One region of the Streptomyces sp. JNUCC 63 genome, then DNA from elsewhere that is predicted to be linked to it. Evidence: riboswitches for the same ligand, from Rfam matches in the RefSeq annotation. Region 1 holds a riboswitch; the other holds the start of a gene.
What was found. A riboswitch is a leader RNA that binds a small molecule or an ion and turns the genes downstream of it on or off. The one in region 1 is predicted to bind ZMP and ZTP.
Positions count from the first base shown of each region.

Region 1 (11,727 bases):
GCCATGGGGCTGCGCAGGATGGCCAGGTGCAGCAGCCCGGTGACGCTGATGTTGTCGGTCCAGTTGGTCTGGCCGGTGATCAGCCGTGCGTCCTCCTTGCGGAGCCGGGCGCGGCCGACCTCGGGTTCGACGGCCTGGTCGGTCATGCCGTCACCTCCTGCGCGCTCTGCCGTTCGGAAGCGCTCGTGTCCTCGGCGACGGCGAGCACCGCGCGGACGATGTTCTGGTATCCGGTGCACCGGCACAGGTTGCCCTCGAGCGCCTTGCGCACCTCGTCGGAGCTGGGGTGGGGATTCTCGCGCAGCAGATCGCGCGCGGCCATGATCATCCCGGGGGTGCAGTAGCCGCACTGCAACGCGTGCCGCTCGTGGAACGCCCGCTGCAGCGGCGTCCATTCGCCGTCGCGGGCCAGCCCCTGGACGGTGGTCACCTCGCACCCGTCCGCCTGGACGGCCAGCACCGTGCAGCTCTTGACGCTCACGCCGTCCAGCTCGACCGTGCAGGTCCCGCAGTTCGAGGTGTCACAGCCGATCGGTGTACCGGTCAGACCGAGTCGGTCGCGCAGGTAGTGGACCAGCAGAAGACGGGGCTCCACGTCGTCCTCGTAGGCCGTGCCGTCCACCGTGACCGAGATGTGGGTCATGTGCCCTCCAGAGACCGTATGGGCGTGAGCGAGGGGAATCAGCGACCAGCGTGGTGTACGTCACTCTATGACCACGCTCCGGAGGCGGCGAGTGGTGCGACGTGCTTTGTTGACCGTTAATCCATTGCCACCACGCGCCGGGCTCTGCTGCACTGCACGCCACCACGTCGTCACCGAGCGAGGAGCACCGATGCGCACAGCGTCCATGTCCACCCAGGAAGCAACCCGCCCCATTCACAAGGACATGACGCCCGGTGCACTTGCTCAACCTCGGCATTCTCGCGCACGTCGACGCAGGTAAGACCAGCCTGACCGAGCGGCTGCTGCACTCCGTCGGAGTGATCGACGAACTCGGCAGCGTCGACTCCGGCAGCACCCGTACCGACACCCTCGCGCTGGAGCGGCAGCGCGGCATCACCATCAAGTCCGCCGTCGTCTCCTTCCCGGTCGACGACGTGACCGTCAACCTTGTCGACACCCCCGGCCACCCCGACTTCATCGCCGAGGTGGAGCGCGTGCTCGGCGTGCTCGACGGCGCGGTGCTGGTGATCTCCGCCGTCGAGGGCGTCCAGGCGCGGACCCGCGTGCTGATGCGCACGCTCCAGCGGCTGCGCATCCCGACCCTGCTCTTCGTCAACAAGATCGACCGGCGCGGCGCCCAGGGGGAGACGCTGCTGCGGACGATCTCGCGGCGGCTCACCCCGGCCGTCGTCCCGATGGGGCACGTCGAGGGACCCGGCACCCGCGAGGCCCGCTTCGTCCCCGGCCTCGGCCCGGCCGCGCCCGACGTCCTCGCCGACCACGACGACGACCTGCTGACCGCGTACGTCGAGGACACCCTGTCCTGCGACCAGCTCTGCGGGGCCCTCGCCGCCCAGACCCGGCAGAGCCTCGTGCACCCGGTGTACTTCGGCTCCGCGATCACCGGAGCGGGCGTCGACGCGCTCATCGGCGGCATCAAGGAACTGCTGCCCGCCGCCGGAGGCGACCCCGAGGGACCGGTCTCGGCCACCGTGTTCAAGGTCGAGCGGGGACGGGCGGGGGAGAAGGTGGCGTACGCGCGCGTGTTCTCCGGCACGCTCCGGGTACGGGACCGCGTCCCCTACGGCGACGCCCGCGCGGAGGGCAGGATCACCGCGCTCAGTGTCTTCGACCAGGGCACGGACGCCCGTGCCGACGCCGTCCCCGCGGGCCGGATCGCCCGGTTGTGGGGGCTGGCCGACATCAGGATCGGCGACGCGCTGGGGGAGCCTCGCAGGACCCACGGGCACTTCTTCGCGCCGCCGACGCTGGAGACCGTCGTCGTGCCCGGTCCCGGTGCCGGCGGCGGCACCCTGCACCTGGCCCTCACCCGGCTGGCCGAGCAGGACCCGCTGATCGGGCTGCGCCACGACGAGGTGCGGCAGGAGATCTCCGTGTCGCTGTACGGGGAGGTGCAGAAGGAGGTCGTGCAGGCCACGCTCGCCGACGAGTTCGGGCTGGCCGTCACCTTCCGGGAGACCACCCCGCTGTGCGTCGAACGGCCGGTGGGGACGGGGACGGCGGTGGAGTTCGACAAGGAGGACGGCAACCCCTTCCTCGCCACGGTCGGCCTGCGCGTCGACCCCGCGGCGACGGGCTCCGGCGTGGACTTCCGGCTGGAGGTGGAGCTCGGCTCGATGCCGTACGCCTTCTTCAAGGCAGTCGAGGACACTGTCCGGGAGTCGCTGGGGCAGGGCCTGCACGGCTGGCAGGTCACCGACTGCACGGTGACCATGATCCACTGCGGGTACTCGCCCCGGCAGAGCCACGCCCACCAGGGCTTCGACAAGAGCATGTCGAGCACCGGGGCCGACTTCCGCGGCCTGACCCCGCTCGTGCTGATCGAGGCGCTGCGCCGCGCGGGCACCCGGGTGCACGAGCCGATGCACCGCTTCCGCGTCGAGGCGCCCGTGGACACGCTCGGCGCCCTGTTGCCGGTGCTGGCCGGGCTGAGGGCCGTACCGCGGACGACCCTCACGCGCGGATCCGTCTGCGTCCTGGACGGGACGGTCCCGGCGGCCGGGGTGCACGCGCTGGAGCAGCGGCTGCCGGGACTGACCCGCGGCGAGGGCGAGGTGGAGACCGCCTTCGACCACTACGCGCCGGTCACCGGCGGCACGGTCCCCGAGCGCCCGCGCACCGATCACAACCCGCTGGACCGGAAGGAGTACCTGCTCAACCTCACCCGCCGGGTGGGCGGGTGAGGTGACAGACGGGCCGTCAGCTCGCCGACGGCCCCGTCCAGTCGGCCGGCACATGGCCCAGGCGGACCCGCTGCGGATGGTCGCCGACCGGGACCGACGTCACCTTCCGCCCGGTGGCGAAGTCGATGGCCGTGACCTGGTCGGCGCCGCTCTCGGAGACGACGCAGCTCCTGCCGTCGCCGCTGACCGTGGCCCAGTAGGGCTTGGAGGCGGTGACCAGCGGGCCCTCCCGCAGGCTCGCGCGGTCGACGACGGTCGCGTAGTCGTCCATGGTGCTGGCCACGCACAGCCTGGTGCCCTCGGGGTTCATCGAAAGGCCGTGGTGGCGCGAGTCGTTGACCCAGGTGGTGCGGTCCTCGCTGGTCGCCGGGTTCTTCGGCAGCGTCTTGACCCGGGTGAGGGTGTCGGAGGCGACGTCGTACTCCAGGAAGCCGTTGAAGAACGACACCTGGAAGTACAGCTTGGACTCGTCGGGGGAGAAGACCGCGGGCCGTACCGCGTCGGAGAAGTTCTTCAGGCCGATCGCGTCCAGGCGCGGGCGCATGTCGATGGTCCGGACCTGTTTGTACGTCGTCGCGTCCGCGACGGTGATGTGCCGGTCGCCCTTGGTCCAGTCCCAGAACGGGTCGTCCAGCGCGGTGTTGACGTCCCCGATGGACATGTTCCAGATGTACTTGCCGTCCTTGGTGAAGATGTTCTCGTGCGGCTTGTCGCCGGTGGCGAACGAGCCGAGCTGCCTTCCGGTGCCGATGTCCAGGACGTGCACGGTGTTCGCGGTGGAGGCGGAGACCGCGACCCGGGTGCCGTCGGGGGAGACGGCCATGTGGTCGGCGCGGTAACCGGCCACGGGGAAACGCCAGTTGATGCTCCCGCTGGACAGGTCCACCGACACGACGTCGGCGAAGCTGGGCCGGGAGACCACCACGGACCTCCCGTCCGGGGTGGAGTACATGTCGTCGGCGAACTGGTCGTGGCCCTCGCCGACGCTGTTGCGGATCGCCTGGAAGTAGATCCACTTGATCGGGTCGGCGTTGATCTCCGCGATCCGCCGGGCCTTGTCGGGGACGACGTTCACACGGCCGATCCTCGTGAAGTCGCCGGTGGACTTGATGACATCGGCGGTTCCGTCCCAGTTGTTGCCGACGAACAGGACCTCCCGCAGCCCGGCCGGGTCCTGCGGCGCGGCGGTCACGGTGGCGGCGGGGGCGGTGAGGGTCAGGGCGAGGGCGGCGGCCACGGAGCAAAGGTGCCTGGTTCTGACAGCAGGCATGACTGCTCTCTCCTCTGTGATGGGGAGCCGGGAATCTGAACACCAGCGCTTTCACAGTCAACTTACTGAAAAGTAAGGAGGGGATCGCCTACTCCACAAGACCGCGTACACGACAAAATTGGAGCGGGCGTACGAGGGAGGGGATCGTGGTGGGCAGGCTGAGGGCGCCGACCGGCCGCTACGGCGGCAAGTCCGCCGCCGAGCGACAGGCCGAGCGGCGCCGCCGGTTCCTCGATGCGGCGCTGCGACTGTTCGGCGACACCCCCGGCTACCGCGCGACGACCGTCGCCGCGCTCAGCGAGGCCGCCGGACTGTCGACCCGTCAGTTCTACGAGGAGTTCCGCACCCTCGAGGACGTCCTGGCCGCCCTTCACCTCGAGGTCAACGCCTGGGCCGAACAGGCCGTCCGGGACGCCCTCGTCGAGGCCGGGCAACTGCCGCTCGCCGAACGCGTCACCGCCCTCTTCCGCGCCTACGCCGCCAACGTCACCGCGGACCCGCGCCGGATCCGCGTCACCTTCGTCGAGGTCATCGGCGTCAGCCCGCGCCTGGAGGAGCAGCGCCTGGAGCGCCGGTCCCGCTGGGTCGACCTCATCTGCGCCGAGGCCCGGGCCGCCGCCGAGTGCGGCGAGGCGGCGCCCCGTGACTACCGGATCGCCGCGACGGCCTTCATCGGCAGCGTCAACGGCCTCCTGCACGACTGGAGCGCCGGCTGGGTGGAGGCGTCCCTGGACGAGGTGGTCGACGAACTGGTCCGTCAGCTGCTGGCCATCCTGCGGCCACCGGGTTGGGCGGAGGACAGCTACTGACCGGCGAGCCGGTCGACCGCGTTCAGCACAGGTGCGACCCCGTCCTCCTCGCGGATCCGGACGCCCAGGGCCCGCGCCCGCTCCCGGTGGAGGGAGTCCCGGGTGGCCCGGACGAGAGCCGCGGCGAGGGCGTCCGCGGTGAGTCCCCGCAGCGGGACGGCGCACGGTGCCACGCCGAGGCCGACGAGGCGCTCGGCCCAGAAGCCCTCGTCGAACTGGACGGGCACCGGCACCGCGGGGACGCCGGCGCGCAGCCCGGCCGCGGTCGTGCCCGCCCCGGCGTGGTGCACCACGGCGGCCATCCGCGGGAACAGCGCGGAGTGCGGGACCTCGCCGATGGTCAGCACGTCCTCGCCGGCCGCCGCCAGCCCGGCCCAGCCCCGCTGGATCACCCCACGCAGTCCGGCCCGGCGCAGCGCGCGCACGATCGTGTCACTGAGCCGGCCGGGGTCGGGCACGGTGGCGCTGCCGAGGCCGACGAACACCGGGGGAGGGCCCGCGTCCAGAAAATCCCGTACGCCGTCGGGGAGCTGGGCGTAGCGGTCGTACGGCCACCAGTACCCGCACACCTCGAGTCCGGGCCGCCAGTCGCGCGGCCTGGGCACGACCAGCGGGCTGAAGCCGTGGTACGCCGGCCGGCGCTGCACCCGGCGGATGCGCCGTCCGGTGCCGGCACGGGCGCGCGGCAGCCCCAGCCGGGCCCGTACTGCGGGGACGGCCGCCGAGAAGACCCGCTCCACGGCCAGGTTCACTCCGTGCCCGGCGAGGCGGTTCGCGGGCGCTCCCCAGTGGCCACCGCCGAGCAGGGGCGGGGCGAACTCCCGTGTGGGGGAGAGGGGTTGCAGATGCGCGCCCATGCTCGGCAGCCTCAGCGCCTCGGCGATGACGTGCCCGACCGGCCCCAGCGAGCCGGCGAGCAGCAGCATGTCGCTCTTCTCGGCCGCCGCGATCAGGTCGTCCGTCATACGGCCGATGGCCGCCCGCACCAGCCCCACGGCCCGCAGCATCCTGCCCGCGTCGGTGGCGCTGCGGTGCAGTTCGCGTCCGCGCGCGGACTCCAACTCGGCCCGCGGGTCCACCGGCAGCGGATGGAAAGCCAGGCCCGAGCCCGCGACCAGCGGCTCGAAGCACCCGTGCGTGACCAGGGTGACCTCGTGCCCGGCGAGGGCCAGGCCGTGCCCGAGTCCGGTGAAGGGGGCCACGTCGCCCCGGGAACCCGCCGTCATGATCGCTACGCGCACGTCGGCCAGTATGGCGGCGCCCCCGCCCGCCACCCGTGAACGACCCGAGAGGTGTCGGACCCCTTCACCCTGTCACGGCCGATGTCCCATGCCGGGGACGTAACGCGGTACAGCGCCTGGCCTCGCTGATCACACCCCGAGCTGCCGGGCGGCGGCCCGCACCGTCTGCTCCAGCAGCGTGGCGATCGTCATCGGACCGACCCCGCCCGGCACCGGGGTGATCAGCGCGGCCCTCTCCACGGCGGAGTCGAAGTCGACGTCGCCGACGTTGCCCGGGTTGTAGCCGGCGTCGATCACGACGGCGCCCGGCTTGACGTCCTGGCCGCGGATCAGTCGCGGCCGGCCCACGGCGGCGACGACGACGTCCGCCTCACGGACCGCGGACGACAGGTCGGCGGTGCGCGAGTGGCAGTACGTCACCGTCGCGTCCCGCGCGAGCAGCAGCATGCCCACCGGCTTGCCGAGGATCGCGCTGCGGCCGACCACGACGGCGCGCCTGCCGCTGAGCTCGACGCCGTACTCGTCGAGCAGCCGCAGGATGCCGCCGGGCGTGCAGGAGACGAACCCCGGCAGGCCGAAGCTCATCGTCGCGAACGAGGCGAAGGTGACTCCGTCGACGTCCTTCTCGGGTGCGATCGCCTCGAACGCGGCCCGCTCGTCGATGTGGTCGCCGACCGGGTGCTGGAGCAGGATGCCGTGCACGGCGGGGTCCTCCGACAGGGACCGCAGCGTGCCGACCAGCTCCTCGGTGGTGGTTCCGGCAGACAGCGCCACATGGCGGGAGTCGATACCGGCCTTGCGGCAGCGGTTCTGCTTCATCCGCACGTAGGTGACGGAGGCGGGGTCCTCGCCGACCAGCACCGTCGCGAGGCAGGGCACCGTGCCCGTGCGCTCGGTCAGTGCGGCGGCCTGCTCGGCGGTCTCCTCCACGACACGGCGGGCGAGCGCGGTGCCGTCCATCAGACGGGCCTGGGACATGATCACTCCTGGGCGTTCGACGGATCGCCCAGGCGCGCGGCTCAAACACTCTGCGTGGACCGCTCCCCGGTGGTGCTCCACCTCAGCGCCAGTCACGGCCCCGCGTCAGCCTAGCCGAACGGGCCCGCCGCGGTCGACGTACACGCGGCGTGGCGCGGTGCGGGCGGGGCCGGGCCGCCCGCAGGGCCGACCGGAGCAGGGCGGCGGACGCCAGCCGGGACGCCGCCCGTGACTTCCGGAACCCGGCCGAGTGGGATCCGCCCAGGCCCGCGCGGGCGGAGAAGGTCCAGGTCAGCCGGGAGCTGACCTGGAACCTCGCGGCCTTTCTCCCTACTCGTCCCATGCCTGGATCATGGTCTGATCGGCGATCTTGCCGTCGCGCAGCGAGACCATGGACTCGGCGAGGACACGGACGCCGTCTCCGTACTCGCAGGACTCGATGTAGGCGGCGTGGTCGCCCTGCATGACGCACTGCTCCAGCTTGTGGGTCATGTCGCGGCCGTAGATGTCGTTCAGCATCGAGCCGATCTCGTCGCGCCCGTGCAGGACCTTGGGGTGACTGGGCTGGGTGTTGCGGTCCACGATGCGGATCTCCGCGTCGTCCGCGTACAGCGACAGCAGCGTGGACGCCGTGTCTCCTTCGATGCCGCGGCGCAGCGTATCGGTGTCGAAGGCGGGGCTTGACCTGGTAGCCATGGGTGACCTCCTAGGAGGGCCGCGGCTCAGGAGGAGCGGGCCGCGACGGGCCCCCCTTCGAGGCTCCTCCGCCGCCGCGGGCAGGGCAAACGCAGCACGGACGCCGCGCCCGGCGGAGGCCGGGGGCGTGCCGTCGCGGGGCGCAGACCGCCGCGAAACCGGCAGAAGCGACCCGTCCCGGTGCCTTACTGATCAGTCACGCGTAGGGTCGGGTGGGACGGACACCGCTCGATGGAAGGGAACAGCACCATGGCGCAGGAAGTGCGCGGCGTGATCGCGCCCGGGAAGAACGAACCCGTGCGGGTCGAGACGATCGTCGTGCCGGACCCGGGGCCCGGCGAGGCCGTGGTACGGGTCCAGGCCTGCGGCGTCTGCCACACCGACCTGCACTACAAGCAGGGCGGCATCAACGACGAGTTCCCGTTCCTGCTCGGTCACGAGGCCGCGGGCGTGGTGGAGTCGGTCGGCGAGGGGGTCACCGACGTCGCGCCCGGCGACTTCGTGATCCTGAACTGGCGGGCCGTGTGCGGCAAGTGCCGCGCCTGTGAGCGCGGGCGGCCCTGGTACTGCTTCGACACCCACAACGCGCGGCAGAAGATGACGCTCACCGACGGCACGGAACTCTCCCCGGCCCTCGGCATCGGCGCCTTCGCCGAGAAGACCCTGGTGGCGGCCGGCCAGTGCACCAAGGTCGACCCGTCCGTCTCCCCGGCGGTGGCCGGCCTGCTGGGCTGCGGCGTGATGGCCGGCATCGGCGCGGCGATCAACACCGGGAACGTCGGCCGCGGCGACTCGGTCGCCGTCATCGGCTGCGGCGGCGTCGGCGACGCGGCGATCGCGGGGGCGTACCTGGCGGGCGCGGCGAAGGTCATCGCCGTCGACATCGACGACCGCAAGCTGGAGACCGCCCGCACCATGGGCGCCACGCACACGGTCAACTCCAAGGAGACCGACCCGGTCGAGGCGATCCGCGAGCTGACCGGCGGCTTCGGCGCCGACGTCGTCATCGAGGCCGTGGGCCGCCCGGAGACGTACAAGCAGGCCTTCTACGCCCGTGACCTGGCCGGCACGGTCGTCCTGGTGGGCGTACCGACGCCGGAGATGAAGCTGGAGCTGCCGCTGCTGGACGTCTTCGGGCGCGGCGGTGCGCTGAAGTCGAGCTGGTACGGCGACTGCCTGCCCTCCCGGGACTTCCCGATGCTCATCGACCTGCATCTGCAGGGACGCCTGCCGCTGGACAAGTTCGTCACCGAGACCATCCAACTGGACGAGGTGGAGAAGGCGTTCGAGCGGATGCACCGCGGCGACGTGCTGCGCTCGGTGGTGGTGCTGTGATGGCCCCGCGCATCGAACGCCTCGTCACCTCCGGGCAGTTCACGCTCGACGGCGGCACCTGGGACGTCGACAACAACGTGTGGATCGTCGGCGACGACCAAGAGGTGGTCGTCATCGACGCCGCCCATGACGCTCAGGCCATCGCCGAGGCCGTGGGCGACCGCCGGCTGACCGCGATCGTGTGCACCCACGCCCACAACGACCACGTCAACGCGGCCCCCGCCCTCGCCGACCTCACCGGCGCGACGATCTGGCTGCACCCCGACGACCTGCCGCTGTGGAAGCAGACCCACCCGGACCGCGACCCCGACGAGCATCTGGCCGACGGCCAGGTGATCGAGGCCGCGGGCGCCGACCTGACGGTCCTGCACACCCCGGGCCACGCCCCGGGCGCGGTCTGCCTGTACGACCCCGGGCTCGCCACCGTCTTCACCGGCGACACCCTCTTCCAGGGCGGGCCGGGCGCCACCGGGCGCTCGTACTCCAGCTTCCCGACGATCATCGACTCGATCCGCGACCGCCTGCTGACGCTGCCACCCGAGACGAAGGTCCTCACCGGCCACGGCGACTCCACCACCATCGGCGCCGAGGCCCCGCACCTTCAGGAGTGGATCGCCCGCGGGCACTGACGGGCACGGGCCGCACGAACCCGAAAACCGCTCGTGCGGCCCGCCCGCAGCGGATCCCCGACGATTCGCCCGCAAAAGACGACAGGAGATGTCCGGTTTCCCCGGCACCCTCGATGACGGCAATCGCATCGACGGAAGACGCACAGGAGGCCGGACATGCCGGGTCCGCTTCAAGGCAAGGTCGCGCTGGTCGCGGGAGCGACGCGGGGAGCGGGACGGGGAATCGCGGTGGAACTCGGCGCGGCCGGTGCCACCGTGTACGTCACCGGACGCACCACCCGCGCCCGCCGCTCGGAGTACGACCGCCCCGAGACCATCGAGGACGCCGCCGACCTGGTGACCGAGGCCGGCGGCCACGGCATCGCCGTACCCACCGACCACCTGGAACCGGACCAGGTGCGCGCCCTCGTGGACCGCATCGCCCGCGAGCAGGACCGACTCGACGTCCTCGTCAACGACATCTGGGGCGCGGAGCACCTCTTCGAGTGGGACACCCCGGTGTGGGAGCACGACCTCGACAAGGGACTGCGGCTGCTCCGCCTCGCGGTGGAGACACACGCGATCACCAGCCACCACGCCCTGCCCCTGCTGCTGCGCCGCCCCGGCGGCCTGGTGGTGGAGATGACCGACGGCACCGCCGAGTACAACCGGGACACCTACCGCGTCAACTTCTTCTACGACCTAGCCAAGGCGTCCGTCCTGCGCATGGCCTTCGCCCTCGCCCACGAACTCGGCCCGCGCGGCGCCACCGCCCTCGCGCTGACCCCCGGCTGGCTGCGCTCGGAGCTGATGCTCGACCACTTCGGGGTGACCGAGGACAACTGGCGCGACGCCCTGGACCAGGTCCCCCACTTCGCCATCTCCGAGACCCCTCGCTACGTGGGCCGCGCCGTCATCGCCCTGGCCGCCGACCCGGACGTGGCCCGCTGGAACGGCCGGTCCCTCTCCAGCGGCGCCCTCGCCCGGGTCTACGGCTTCACCGACCTGGACGGCAGCCGCCCCGACGCCTGGCGCTACCTCACGGAGGTCCAGGACCGGGGCGGACCGGCGGACACGACCGGCTACCGGTGACCGCGCACGCCGTCTGTTCGCGTGATCGTCCGCCGCAGTAGGTTCGGCGCATGACGGACAGCGGGCGGTTCGACGGGCACGGGGTTCTCATCACCGGAGCGGGGCGGGGCATCGGCGCGGCCACCGCGCGAAGGCTGGCCGAGGAGGGGGCCGGGGTACTGGTCACCGACGTGGACGGCGACGCGGCGGAGGAGACCGCGGCGGCCCTGCGCGAGCGCGGCCTCACGGCGCGGGCGCACGCGGTGGACGTCGCGGACCGCGAGTCGGTGGAGGCGGCGGTGGCCCACGCCGTCCGCGCCTTCGGCTCACTCGACGTCCTGGTCAACAGCGCGGCCCACTGCTCACCCGACACCCCGCTCTTCGAGGACGGCCCGGACGAGGCGTGGGCCCGCGACCTCGACGTCACCCTGACCGGCGCCTACCGCTGCTGCCGCGCCGCCCTGCCCCACCTGGCGGCAGGCGGCCGGGGCGCGATCGTCGGCATCGGCTCGGTCAACGGCGTCCAGGACTTCGGCAACCACGCCTACAGCGCCGCCAAGGCGGGCCTGGCGTCCCTCACCCGCACCCTCGCCGGACACGCCGCCGCCCGCGGTGTCCGCGTCAACCTCGTCATGCCGGGCACGGTACGCACCTCGGCCTGGGAGGGCAGGGACGCCGAACTCGACCGCGTCCGGACTCTGTACCCCCTGGGCCGGGTCGGAGAGCCGGAGGACATCGCCGCCGCCGTGGCCTTCCTCGCCTCCCGCGACGCGGCCTGGATCACCGGCACCACCCTGACCGTCGACGGCGGCCTCACCGCGGTCAACGCCGGCTTCCACGCGGCCCTTCGG
Region 1 is NZ_CM135963.1:285,836-297,562, reverse strand. Features, by position in the region: gene ACX25U_RS01375 (xanthine dehydrogenase family protein molybdopterin-binding subunit) at 1-146, opposite strand, end outside; gene ACX25U_RS01370 ((2Fe-2S)-binding protein) at 143-643, opposite strand; gene ACX25U_RS01365 (GTP-binding protein) at 898-2,868, shown strand; gene ACX25U_RS01360 (YncE family protein) at 2,885-4,138, opposite strand; gene ACX25U_RS01355 (TetR/AcrR family transcriptional regulator) at 4,285-4,947, shown strand; gene ACX25U_RS01350 (glycosyltransferase) at 4,941-6,173, opposite strand; gene ACX25U_RS01345 (bifunctional 5,10-methylenetetrahydrofolate dehydrogenase/5,10-methenyltetrahydrofolate cyclohydrolase) at 6,318-7,166, opposite strand; ZMP/ZTP riboswitch at 7,186-7,272, opposite strand; gene ACX25U_RS01340 (nuclear transport factor 2 family protein) at 7,497-7,862, opposite strand; gene ACX25U_RS01335 (S-(hydroxymethyl)mycothiol dehydrogenase) at 8,112-9,197, shown strand; gene ACX25U_RS01330 (MBL fold metallo-hydrolase) at 9,197-9,826, shown strand; gene ACX25U_RS01325 (SDR family oxidoreductase) at 9,983-10,897, shown strand; gene ACX25U_RS01320 (SDR family NAD(P)-dependent oxidoreductase) at 10,948-11,727, shown strand, end outside.

Region 2 (11,727 bases), 2.8 Mb from region 1:
CGTGGACGCCGACTTGCTCATCTTGATCGTCGGGTCCTGCAGGTCGTAGATCTTCGCCGTCTCCTTCAGGATGTACGCGTCCGGGACGGTGAAGGTCTCGCCGAAGCGGCCGTTGAAGCGCTCGGCGAGGTCGCGGGTGAGCTCGATGTGCTGACGCTGGTCCTCGCCGACCGGAACCTGGTTGGCCTGGTAGAGCAGGATGTCGGCGACCTGGAGGATCGGGTACGTGAACAGGCCGACGGAGGTGCGGTCGGCGCCCTGCTTGGCGGACTTGTCCTTGAACTGGGTCATGCGGCCCGCCTCGCCGAAGCCGGTGAGGCAGTTCATGACCCAGGCCAGCTCGGCGTGCTCGGGGACATGGCTCTGGACGAACAGCGTGCAGCGGTCCGGGTCCAGTCCGGCTGCCAGCAGCTGGGCGGCGGCCACCCGGGTGTTGGCGCGCAGCTCCGCCGGATCCTGCGTGACCGTGATCGCGTGCAGGTCGGCGAGCATGTAGAACGCGTCGTGGGACTCCTGCAGGGCCACCCACTGGCGGACGGCGCCGAGGTAGTTGCCTAGGTGGAAGGAGCCTGCGGTGGGCTGGATTCCGGAGAGCACACGGGGTCGATCAGAGGCCATGTCCACCATTCTCTCAGGTACTGGATCCTCCCCCTCTCGGGTGCTGGATCCTCCCCGATCCGGAACTGGTCGGGAACAGGTGGGAACCGAACCGGCCCGCGCGGTGTAACAAGGGTGTGAGAACGCGGGAGGGGGGCCGCATCGTCGACGAGGCCGCGGTGATCGCTCGTGTACGCGCCGGGGAGCCGGAGGCGTACGCGGAGCTGGTGCGGGCCCATACGGGCATCGCGCTCAGGGCGGCCGCGGCGCTCGGAGCGGGAGTGGACGCGGAGGACGTGGTGCAGCAGGCCTTCGTCAAGGCGTACTGCGCCCTGGGCCGGTTCAGGGACGGCTCGGCCTTCAAGCCGTGGCTGCTGTCCATCGTCGCCAATGAGACCAGGAACACAGTGCGCACGGCGGCGCGGCAGCGCACGCTCGTCGGCCGGGAGGCCGCCTTCGTGGAGGCCGAGCCGTTGATACCGGAGTCGGCGGACCCGGCGGTGGCGACGCTGCGGATCGAGCGCCGCGCCGCCCTGCTGGCCGCCCTGGAGCAGCTGGGCGAGGAGCACCGCCTGGTCGTCACCTACCGCTATCTGCTGGAGATGGACGAGTCGGAGACCGCCCAGGCCCTGGGCTGGCCTCGCGGGACCGTGAAGTCCCGGCTCAACCGTGCCCTGCGCAAGCTGAGCCGTCTGCTGCCGGATTTCCAGCCTCGGAAAGGGCGGGAAGGGGGTGAGGAGCGTGCGTGAGGAGCCGGAGGATGCCTCTCGGCTGCGAGAGGAGTTGCGGGCGCTGGGGCGGGCGCTGGACGCGCCCGGTTCCGCGGGTTCGCCGGATTCCGCGGGTTCTGCTGCGGGACCGGAGACGATGGTCGAGCGGGTGCTGCGGCAGATACTGGCCGATCAGGTGCCGGTGCCGGTGGCCGAGCCGGCGGGTGCCGGTGAGCGGCTGCGGGCGGTGCGGCACTGGACGCGGACGCGGTGGCGCTCGCTGACGGCGGCCCTTTGCGGTCTGCTCACGGTGCTCGCGCTCACTCCCCCGGTGCGGGCGGCGGTCCTCGACTGGTTCGACTTCGCGGGTGTCGAGGTGCGCTACGACCCGTCGGCGGTGCCCTCGCCGGGTGCGCGGGTCCCCGACTGCGGCCGGTCGCTGTCCCTGGCGCAGGCCCGGCTGCAGGCCGGTTTCGAACCCCTGGTGCCGGATGCGCTCGGCGTGCCGGACGCGGTGACGGTGACCGATGCTCCGGAAGGGCGGTTCCTTGTGACCCTGTGCTGGCACGAGCAGGGGCGGACCGTACGGCTCGACGAGTACCCGGAGCGGTTGGACCTCAGCTTCGCCAAGAGCGTGCGGGAATCACCGGAGTGGATACAGCTGGACACGACGGCCTCGGCCGGCGGCATCCCGAACTCCGCCCTGTGGTTCCCGAGGCCCCATCTGCTCACCTTCTGGCTGATGGACGCCGACGGCCACCGGTTCACGCGCAGCAAGCGGACGGCCGGTCCGACGCTGTTGTGGACGCGGGGGACCAGCGGCGGCGATGTGACGCTCCGGCTGGAGGGAGTGGCGTCGAAGGCGCAGGCGGTGCGGATCGCGCGGTCGGGTGTGCTGGGTACCAAGGCGCCCGGGCGGCCTTCGAAATAATGCACGCGGGACGGGAACCCCGGCGGGCCGGGCGGTGTACCAGAAGTGACACGCGGCCTGTGGGCGGGCCGCACGGGATCGTCCGGTTGGGGGTTTCGGATGGGCAGGTGGAGAGTTCGTGAACTGACGGCCTGCGTGGGCGCGTTGACGGTTGTGCTCGCGCTGACGGTGTGGGGCGCGTCCTCCGCGGCGGCCGGCGGGCCGACGAGCGTGCTCGTGACCTCGCCGCAGAGCGGTGAGGCCACCGCGCTGTACTTCTCCCAGAAGGAGTACGGGCAGCTGGAGCGGCTTCTGGGACCGGCGGGCACGGGCAGCCGGGACAAGCCTCCCGAGGCCGACCTGGTCCACGCCCGGCAGGTCAACGTGACCTGGATGGCGCACGACATATCGCCGTGGCGACTCGACCGGGTATTCCCGGTGACCGGCACCGACGCCGTCTGGATCCACACGGCGGCGAACATGCCCGAGTCCGTGAACGGCTACTGGCACCGCGCCGAGCAGCCCGCCCGGTTGCGTGCCCTGTTCGGGAAGCTGGGCGTCATGGGCAAGGTCGCGGGCGAGGGGTACACCGGCATCTTCCCGGCGCCCTGGCAATCCGACACCGCCACGCCCGGCGCCGCCGATACGGAGACGATCCGGGTGAGCGCAGGGACGGCCGACGGCGGCGGGACCGACTGGTGGTGGGCGATACCGGGCGCGGCGGCGGGGGCGGTGCTGGCGCTGACGCTGCGGCCCCTGGCATTGAGGCTGCCGCTCGACCGCCTGCGGCGTGAGCGGGACCCGGGGCCCAGGCAGGAATTGCGGGACGTGTAAGACGTGTGAGCGGGAGGGGGAGCGGTCGGATGGCACTGCGTGGTGGGCGTGCGGCGGCCTGGCTGGTCTCCGTGCCGCCGGTGTCGGTGGCGGTGATGCTGCTGTGCGCAGGGTCGGCGGTCGCGACGGCCGCGGACGGGGACATTGCGCCGCGCGCGCCCGATGTGGCGCTGGTCGTCGCGGGCGGCTCGGGGCGGACGAGAGCGTTGCACTCGGGGGATCGCGACTTCGCCCGGCTCCAGGAGCTGCTGCGGCCTTCGTACACGGGGACGGAGCCGGTACCGGCGGCCTGGGCGGAGGGGCGGTATCCGGCGGTGCGGGTGACCGTGGTGTGGGGGCTGACCGGGGTCGGGGGATGGCCGATGACGAGCAGGCCGCCGGGAGGGGATGTGGCCGTGGAGAGACAGGACCAGTTGATCGTGGCGGGGGACGGCACGCCGTGGGTGCGGTCGGACCCGGCGCCGGATGTGGAGGACGACGACATCCACTGGCACCGGGCGCCACGGGACCTGTACGAGCGGCTGGACCACGCGGGGCTTCTGGGGGGCGAGGACAGTACGTCGTCCGGCGGGGCTCGGGGCGGGAGGGGTGATCCCTTGTGGTGGGCGGCCGGCGGGCTGGCCGTCGGGATCGGCGGCACGCTGCTGATACGCCGCGCGGCGGCCCGGCGTGGTGCCGGACCGCCGCGGGAGGAACCACGACAGGAGCTGATCGACCTTTGACCCCGGGGGGTGCGTCAGCCCAGGTCGATCTCCGGGTACAGCGGGAAGCCGGCCAGCAGGTCGGTCGCGCGGCGGGAGATCTCGTCGGCGACCTTCGGGTCGAGGACGTGGGCGGCCTTGGACCGGGCGCCCGACTTGGTGGTGCCGGGCTCGGCGGCCGTCAGGACGCGGTCGATGAGGCCGGCGACCTCGTCCATCTCGGCGGTGCCCAGACCGCGGGTGGTCAGCGCGGGCGTGCCGATGCGGACGCCGGAGGTGTACCAGGCGCCGTTGGGGTCGGCCGGGATCGCGTTGCGGTTGGTGACGATGCCGGACTCCAGCAGGGCGGCCTCGGCCTGGCGGCCGGTGAGGCCGTAGGAGGAGGCGACGTCGATCAGGTTGAGGTGGTTGTCGGTGCCGCCGGTCACCAGGGTGGCGCCGCGGCGCGTCAGGCCCTCGGCCAGGGCACGGGAGTTGTCGACGATCCGCTGGGCGTAGTCCTGGAAGGAGGGCTGCCGGGCCTCGGCCAGGGCGACCGCCTTGGCGGCCATGACGTGCGGGAGGGGGCCGCCGAGGACCATCGGGCAGCCGCGGTCGACCTGGTCCTTGAGGGAGTCGTCGCACAGGACCATGCCGCCGCGCGGTCCGCGCAGGGACTTGTGGGTGGTGGTCGTGACGATCTGGGCGTGCGGGACCGGGTCGAAGTCGCCGGTGAGGACCTTGCCGGCGACCAGGCCCGCGAAGTGGGCCATGTCGACCATGAGCGTGGCACCGACTTCGTCGGCGATCTCGCGCATGATCCGGAAGTTCACCAGGCGCGGGTAGGCGGAGTAGCCGGCGACGATGATCAGCGGCTTGAACTCCCGGGCGGAGGCGCGCAGGGCCTCGTAGTCGAGGAGGCCGGTGGCCGGGTCGGTGCCGTAGGAACGCTGGTCGAACATCTTTCCTGAGATGTTCGGGCGGAAGCCGTGGGTGAGGTGGCCACCGGCGTCCAGGGACATGCCGAGCATGCGCTGGTTGCCGAAGGCCTGGCGCAGTTCGGCCCAGTCGGCCTCGGAGAGGTCGTTGACCTGGCGGACGCCGGCCTTCTCCAGAGCGGGGGCCTCCACACGCTGGGCGAGGACGGCCCAGAAGGCGACGAGGTTGGCGTCGATGCCGGAGTGCGGCTGGACGTAGGCGTGGCGGGCACCGAAGAGTTCGCGGGCGTGCTCGGCGGCCAGTGACTCGACGGTGTCGACGTTGCGGCAACCGGCGTAGAAGCGGCGGCCGACGGTGCCCTCGGCGTACTTGTCGCTGAACCAGTTGCCCATGGCCAGCAGGGTGGCCGGGGAGGCGTAGTTCTCGGAGGCGATCAGCTTGAGCATCTCGCGCTGGTCGGCGACCTCCTGGCCGATGGCGTCGGCCACGCGCGGCTCGACGGCGCGGATCACGTCGAGGGCGGCGCGGAAGGCGATGGACTCGTGGGACAGGGGCGCAGAGTTCTCGGGCATCAGGACCTCCGGACGTGGCGTTCGGCGTTCACGGTACGGCCCAGGCGCACGGCACTCTTTCCCGCTCGGGCCGCTCCCCGATGGTCGGTCCCATCCCAGCGCGCCAGTCACGGCCCGCGGTCAGCCTACCGGGCGCGCCGAACGGCGCAGTTCCCGCGTCCACCATGCGAGCGGGGATAGGAAGGAGGACGGCCTCCCTTTCGCCGGGGGGCGCCCCTCGTCGTCCTCGGGAGCCGCCGTGACCGCTACGGAAGACCTCATCGCCACCGCCGACGCCCACAGCGCGCACACCTACGACCCGCTGCCCGTGGTGATCGCCGCCGCGGACGGCGCCTGGATGACGGACGTGGAGGGCCGCCGGTATCTCGATCTGCTGGCCGGTTACTCGGCGCTGAACTTCGGGCACGGCAACCGGCGGCTGCTCGAGGCTGCCAGGGCGCAGATGGAGCGGGTGACGCTGACCTCGCGGGCCTTCCACCACGACCGGTTCGGCGCGTTCTGCGAGCAGTTGGCGACGCTGTGCGGCATGGAGACGGTGCTGCCGATGAACACGGGCGCGGAGGCGGTGGAGACGGCCGTGAAGACGGCCCGCAAGTGGGGTTACAAGGTCAAGGGCGTGCCCGCGGAGATGGCGAAGATCGTGGTCGCGGGCAACAACTTCCACGGCCGTACGACGACGATCATCAGCTTCTCCACCGACCCGCAGTCGAGGGCGGACTTCGGGCCGTACACGCCGGGCTTCCAGATCGTGCCGTACGGGGACCTGACGGCGATGCGGTCGGCGCTGACGGAGAACACGGTCGCCGTGTTGCTCGAGCCGATCCAGGGCGAGGCGGGGGTGCTGGTGCCGCCGGCCGGTTATCTGCCGGCGGTGCGGGAGCTGACCCGGGAGCGGAACGTGCTGTTCGTCGCCGACGAGGTCCAGTCGGGGCTGGGGCGGACGGGCCGTACCTTCGCGTGCGAGCACGAGGGGGTCGTCCCGGACATGTACGTCCTGGGGAAGGCGCTGGGCGGCGGGATCCTGCCGGTGTCGGCGGTGGTGTCCTCGCGGGAGGTGCTCGGGGTGTTCCGGCCGGGCGAGCACGGGTCGACGTTCGGCGGTAATCCGCTGGCGTGCGCGGTGGCGCTGGAGGTGATCGCGATGCTGCGCACGGGCGAGTTCCAGGCGCGGGCCGCGGAGCTGGGCGAGCGTCTGCACCGCGAGCTGGGGCAGCTGGCCGGAGCGGGGCGGGTGCGGGCGGTGCGCGGGCGGGGGCTGTGGGCGGGCGTGGACGTGGACCCGGCGCTCGGGACCGGCCGGGAGGTCTCGGAGAAGCTGATGGACCGGGGTGTCCTGGTGAAGGACACCCACGGTTCGACCATCCGGATCGCCCCGCCGCTGGTGATCGGCGAGGAGGACCTGGACTGGGGGCTGGAGCAACTGCGGGCGGTGCTGAGCGCGTAGGAGCCGTCTCTAGAGGATCACGTGGGGCAGGAAGCGGGCGTACCCGTCCGTGACCAGGCCGGCCGACTCGCGGATGCCGAGGCCGGCCGCCTCATCCCCGACGACCCAGGCACCGAGGACGACGTGGTTGCCGTCGAAGGCGGGCAGCGGGGCGAGGGCCTGGTAGCAGCAGGGCTCGTCGCCGGCGGGAGGGCCGCCGCTGCCGGGCCGGCGGATCGTCACTCCGGCGCCCTCCCGGCCGAGCAGGGGTTTGGCGACGTAGCCGGTGGTGGCCGCCAGGTCGCGGGGGCCGTCCAGGTGGGCGGGGAGGAGGTTCGGGTGGCCGGGGTACAGCTCCCAGAGGACGGCGAGCAGGGCCTTGTTGCTCAGCAGCATCTTCCAGGCGGGCTCGATCCACAGGGTGGAGCCGGTGCCGCCGCCGTTGTCGAGGGTGTCCAGGACGTGGTCGGCGAAGCGGTCGGTGGTCAGCCACTCCCACGGGTAGAGCTTGAAGATGCTGCGGATGAACCGCAGTCCGTTGTCGACGAAGCGTTCGGAGAGCGGGTCCCAGCCGATCTCCTCCATGGATGTCCAGTCGGTGTCGAGGCCGGCCTGTTCGGCGGTCTCCTTCAGATAGGCGACCGTCATCAGGTCCTCGCCGGTTTCGTCGTCGCTGGTGTGCGCGAAGTGCAGGGGACTGCCGGGCGGCAGCAGCGGGGCCTGCTTCCGCCAGGCGGCGACGAGGCGTTCGTGCAGGGAGTTCCACTGGTCGGCGCCGGGGAAGCGCTCCTCCATCCAGAACCACTGGGGGGAGGCGGCCTCGACCAGGGAGGTGGGTGTGTCGGCGTTGTACTCCAGGAGCTTGGCCGGGCCGGTGCCGTCGTAGCGGAGGTCGAAGCGGCCGTAGAGGGAGGGGAGTTCGGCACGGCGGTGCCAGGACTCGGCGACGGCGTGGGCTACGCGCGGGTCGGTGATGCCGAGGTCGGCGAAGCGGCCGGCGGTGACGATGTGGTCCGCCGCGGCGAGGCACATGCGGTGCAGTTCCTCGACGGTCTCCTCCAGCGCCTCCACCTCGTCGAGGGTGAAGACGTAGCAGGCGCTCTCGTCCCAGTACGGGCGGAAGGAGTTGTCGGGGTACCTGGTGAGCGGATAGATGAGGCCCTGGGCCTCGACGGCCTGCTGCCAGCCGGGGCGGGGCGTGAGGGTACGGCGCTCCATGCCGGCCTCAGCCGCCGGACTTGCCGCTGCCGCCGCCGAAGCCGCCGCGGTCCACACCGCCGTGGCCGCCGCCCGAACCGCCCGAGCCACCCGGGCTGTTGCGGGGCTTGGTGAAGGAGCCGCCGTTGACCCAGCCGCTCTTCTTCTTGCCGCCGTAGTACCAGGCACCCTTGGAGGACACGGTGCCGGCCTTGCAGTCCTTGTCGGAGACGACCTTGTAGCCCTTGCCGAACATGTAGCTGTCGCGGTCCACACAGCGCTTGTCCGGATCGGAGGAGCAGGCGGTGAGCACCGCGGCGAGCAGTCCCATGCCGCCGAGTACGACCGTGCCCGAGCGAAGTTGCCGACGTGCGTCCGCCATGTCCGTGTCTCCCCGTTGTCTGCTGGTCGTTGTCCGCTGGTTGTCCGTACGGCTCCTGGCCGGCGGTGTCGGCCGCCAGCCTAGAGATCGGTGAGAACGTCCGTCCCGGCGGCCCGGCGATCTCCCGCTCCCCTACAGTCGCTTCGTGCTCTTTGGAATGGTGTGCGCCCTTGGTGCGGCGGTGTGTTTCGGTACGGCGACCGTGCTCCAGGCGATCGCCGCCCGCGCCGCGGCGCGCACGGGCGGGGGCGGGGAGGCGGCGCTGCTGCTGCGGGCGGTGCGGCAGTGGCGGTATCTGGCGGGGCTGGCGCTGGACGGCCTCGGGTTCCTGTTGCAGATCGCGGCCCTGCGTTCACTTCCGATCTACGTGGTCGGCGCGGCCCTCGCCGCGAGCCTCGCGGTGACGGCGGTGGCCGCGTCCCGGCTGCTGCGGGTGCGGCTGAGCGTGGTGGAGTGGTCCGCGGTGGGCGTCGTCTGCGCCGGCCTGGCCATGCTGGGCCTGGCCTCGGGCCCGGAGGGCGGCGAGGACGGCTCGACGGCCCTGAAGTGGGCGATGCTCGGGGCGGCGGTGGCCGTGCTGCTCCTGGGCGCGGTGGGCGGCCGCCTGCCCGAACGCGGCCGGGCGCTGCTGCTCGGCCTGGGCGCGGGCCTCGGCTTCGGCGTGGTCGAGGTGGCGGTACGTCTGATCGACTCGCTCACCCCGTCGGCGCTGTTCGCCAACCCGGCGACGTACGCCCTCCTGCTCGGCGGAGGCGCCGCCTTCCTGCTGCTGACCTCGGCCCTCCAGCGCGGCTCGGTGACCACGGCCACCGCCGGCATGGTCATCGGCGAGACGATCGGCCCCGCGGCCGTCGGCGTGGTCTGGCTGGGCGACCGCACCCGCGACGGCCTGACCTGGCTCGCGGTCCTGGGCTTCGCGGTGGCGGTGGCCGGGGCCCTGGCACTGGCGCGGTTCGGGGAGGCACCGGTCGAGGAGAGGTGACGGCCGGGCCCCGCCGGAACGATCACGGCGGGACCCGGCGCAGGGCCTCCGGGCCCACCGGTCAGGACAGCCACGCCCTCCACGTGGATTCGTGACCGTCCACCCACTTCTTCGCCGCCTCGGCCGGGGTGAGCTTCTGGTCGGCGATCATCAGGGAGACCTCGTTCTGGTCCTCGGTCGTCCACTTGAACTTCTTCAGGAAGGCGGCCGCCCTGCCGCCGGACTCCGCGAAGTCCGCGTTGAGGTACTTCTGCAGCGGCGTGTGCGGGTAGGCGCAGGCGACCTTGGCCGCGTCCGCGTCGCAGCCCTCCTTGTACGGGGGCAGTTTCACCTCGGTCATCGGCACCTTCTCGAACAGCCAATGGGGTGTGTTCCAGTAGGTGAGGAAGGGCTTCTTCTCCTTGGCGAACTGCTTGATCTGGGTGAGCAGCGCGGCCTCGGAGCCGGCGAACACCACCTTGAAGTCCAGCTCCAGGTTCTTCACCAGCGCCTTGTCGTGGGTGAGGTAGGCCGGCGAGCCGTCCATCAGCTGGCCCTTGCCGCCGCTTTCCGCGGTGCGGAACTGCTCGGCGTACTTGTTGAGGTTCTTCCAGTCCTTGATGTCGGGGTGCTGCTCGGCGAAGTACGTCGGCACGAACCAGCCGATGTGCCCGGTGACCCCGAGGTCGCTGCCGGGCGTGATCGTTTTCTTGTCCTCGACGTACCGCTGCTCCTGCTCGGGGTGGCCCCAGTCCTCGAGGACGGCGTCGACGCGGCCCTGGCTGAGCGCGTCCCAGGCGGGCACCTCGTCGACCTGGACGATGTCGACGCGGTAGCCGAGTTCGTGCTCCAGCAGGTGCTGGGCGACGGCTACGTTGGCCAGGGAGCCCACCCAGGACTGCACCGCCAGGCTCACCGTCCTGGCGCCCTGGACGTTGGCGTACGGCGAGGCCTGCTTGGTCATGTCGGCGGCACCGCAGCCGGTGAGCAGCGCGAGCGCGAAGACTCCGGCCACCGCGGAGGTCGTACGACGTCGCATGTCAGGCTCCCTTCGTCGCGCGGCGTTCGGTGGGCTGTGTCACCCGGTCGAGCATCAGGCCCAGGCAGACGATCGCGGCCCCGGCGACCAGGCCGGTCGCCAGGTCGCCCTGGGCGAGGCCGAAGACGACGTCGTAGCCGAGCGCGCCACCGCCGACCATGCCGCCGATGATGACGACGGCGAGGACCAGGACCACACCCTGGTTGACGGCGAGCCGCAGGGCCGGGCGGGCCAGCGGGAGCTGGACCTGGCGCAGTTGCTGGGCACCGGTCGCGCCGAGCGAGCGGGCCGACTCCAGTGCCGCCGGGTCCACCTGGCGCAGGCCCTGCGCGGTGATCCGTACGACCGCCGGCAGCGCGTAGACGATGGCGGCGGCGACGGCCGGGGCGCGGCCCACGCCGAACAGCGCGACGACCGGGATCAGGTACACGAACTGCGGCATCGTCTGGAACACGTCCAGCACCGGGCGCAGCAGCCGCTCGAAGCGGTCGCTGCGGGCGGCGGCGATGCCGGTCGCGAAGCCGATGACGAGGGTGACGGCGACGGCCGCGAGGACCTGCGACAGCGTGTCGAGGGACGGCTTCCACACGCCGAGCACCCCGATGGCGGCCATGGCGAGGACGGCGGTGAGCGCGGTGCGCCAGGTGCCTATCAGCCAGGCCAGGGCGGCGACGACGAGCAGCACCGACCACCAGGGCAGCCACTGCAGTCCGTCGCGGAGCGGGTCGAGCACCCAGGTGGTGAAGTGTGCGGCCCAGTCGGCGGTGCCGCCGATCACGGGGACGCCCGAGTACAGATGGGCGGTCATCCAGTCGACGGCCCGGTTGACCGGCTCGGCGATGGCCACAACCCAGGTGCCGGGCCATTCCAGGCGCCCCGCCAGACGTCCGGCGACCGCGACGGCCGCGGCGGCGAGCAGGGCGTACAGCCAGGGCGCGCGCGGCTCGGGCTCCTCGCCGAGGCTCGCCCCGGCCGCGCCGGTCACCCGGTCGAGGACAACGGCGAGCAGCACGATCGGGATACCGGCGGCGAGTGCGGCGCCCACGTCGACCGAGGCCAGCGCCTGGTAGACGCGGTCACCGAGACCGCCCGCGCCGATCACCGACGCGATGACGGCCATGGACAGCGCCATCATGATCGTCTGGTTGAGGCCGAGGAGGAGTTCCTTGCGGGCCAGCGGGATACGGGCGGTCAGCAGGCGCTGGCGTGCGGTGGTGCCGAGCGACTCGACCGCCTCCAGCACCTCCTTGTCGGCGCCGCGCAGCCCGAGCGAGGTCAGCCGGGCCATGGGCGGAGCGGCGTAGACGACGGTGGCCAGGACGGCCGCCGGCACGCCGATGCCGAAGACCAGCACGACCGGCAGGAGGTAGGCGAAGGCCGGCAGCACCTGCATCGTGTCCAGGACCGGGCGCAGGGTGCGGTCCATCCGGTCGGAGAGACCGGCGGCGAGCCCGAGCAGCGCGCCGGCGACGACGGACGCGGT
Region 2 is NZ_CM135963.1:3,050,136-3,061,862, forward strand. Features, by position in the region: gene trpS (tryptophan--tRNA ligase) at 1-618, opposite strand, end outside; gene ACX25U_RS13795 (RNA polymerase sigma factor) at 735-1,346, shown strand; gene ACX25U_RS13800 (hypothetical protein) at 1,339-2,238, shown strand; gene ACX25U_RS13805 (hypothetical protein) at 2,392-3,051, shown strand; gene ACX25U_RS13810 (hypothetical protein) at 3,081-3,773, shown strand; gene ACX25U_RS13815 (glycine hydroxymethyltransferase) at 3,788-5,242, opposite strand; ZMP/ZTP riboswitch at 5,274-5,363, opposite strand; gene rocD (ornithine--oxo-acid transaminase) at 5,481-6,686, shown strand; gene ACX25U_RS13825 (glutathionylspermidine synthase family protein) at 6,696-7,883, opposite strand; gene ACX25U_RS13830 (hypothetical protein) at 7,891-8,244, opposite strand; gene ACX25U_RS13835 (hypothetical protein) at 8,402-9,226, shown strand; gene ACX25U_RS13840 (ABC transporter substrate-binding protein) at 9,288-10,244, opposite strand; gene ACX25U_RS13845 (ABC transporter permease) at 10,246-11,727, opposite strand, start outside.
Region 2: another riboswitch for ZMP and ZTP. It lies ahead of ACX25U_RS13815 (glycine hydroxymethyltransferase); the one in region 1 lies ahead of ACX25U_RS01345 (bifunctional 5,10-methylenetetrahydrofolate dehydrogenase/5,10-methenyltetrahydrofolate cyclohydrolase).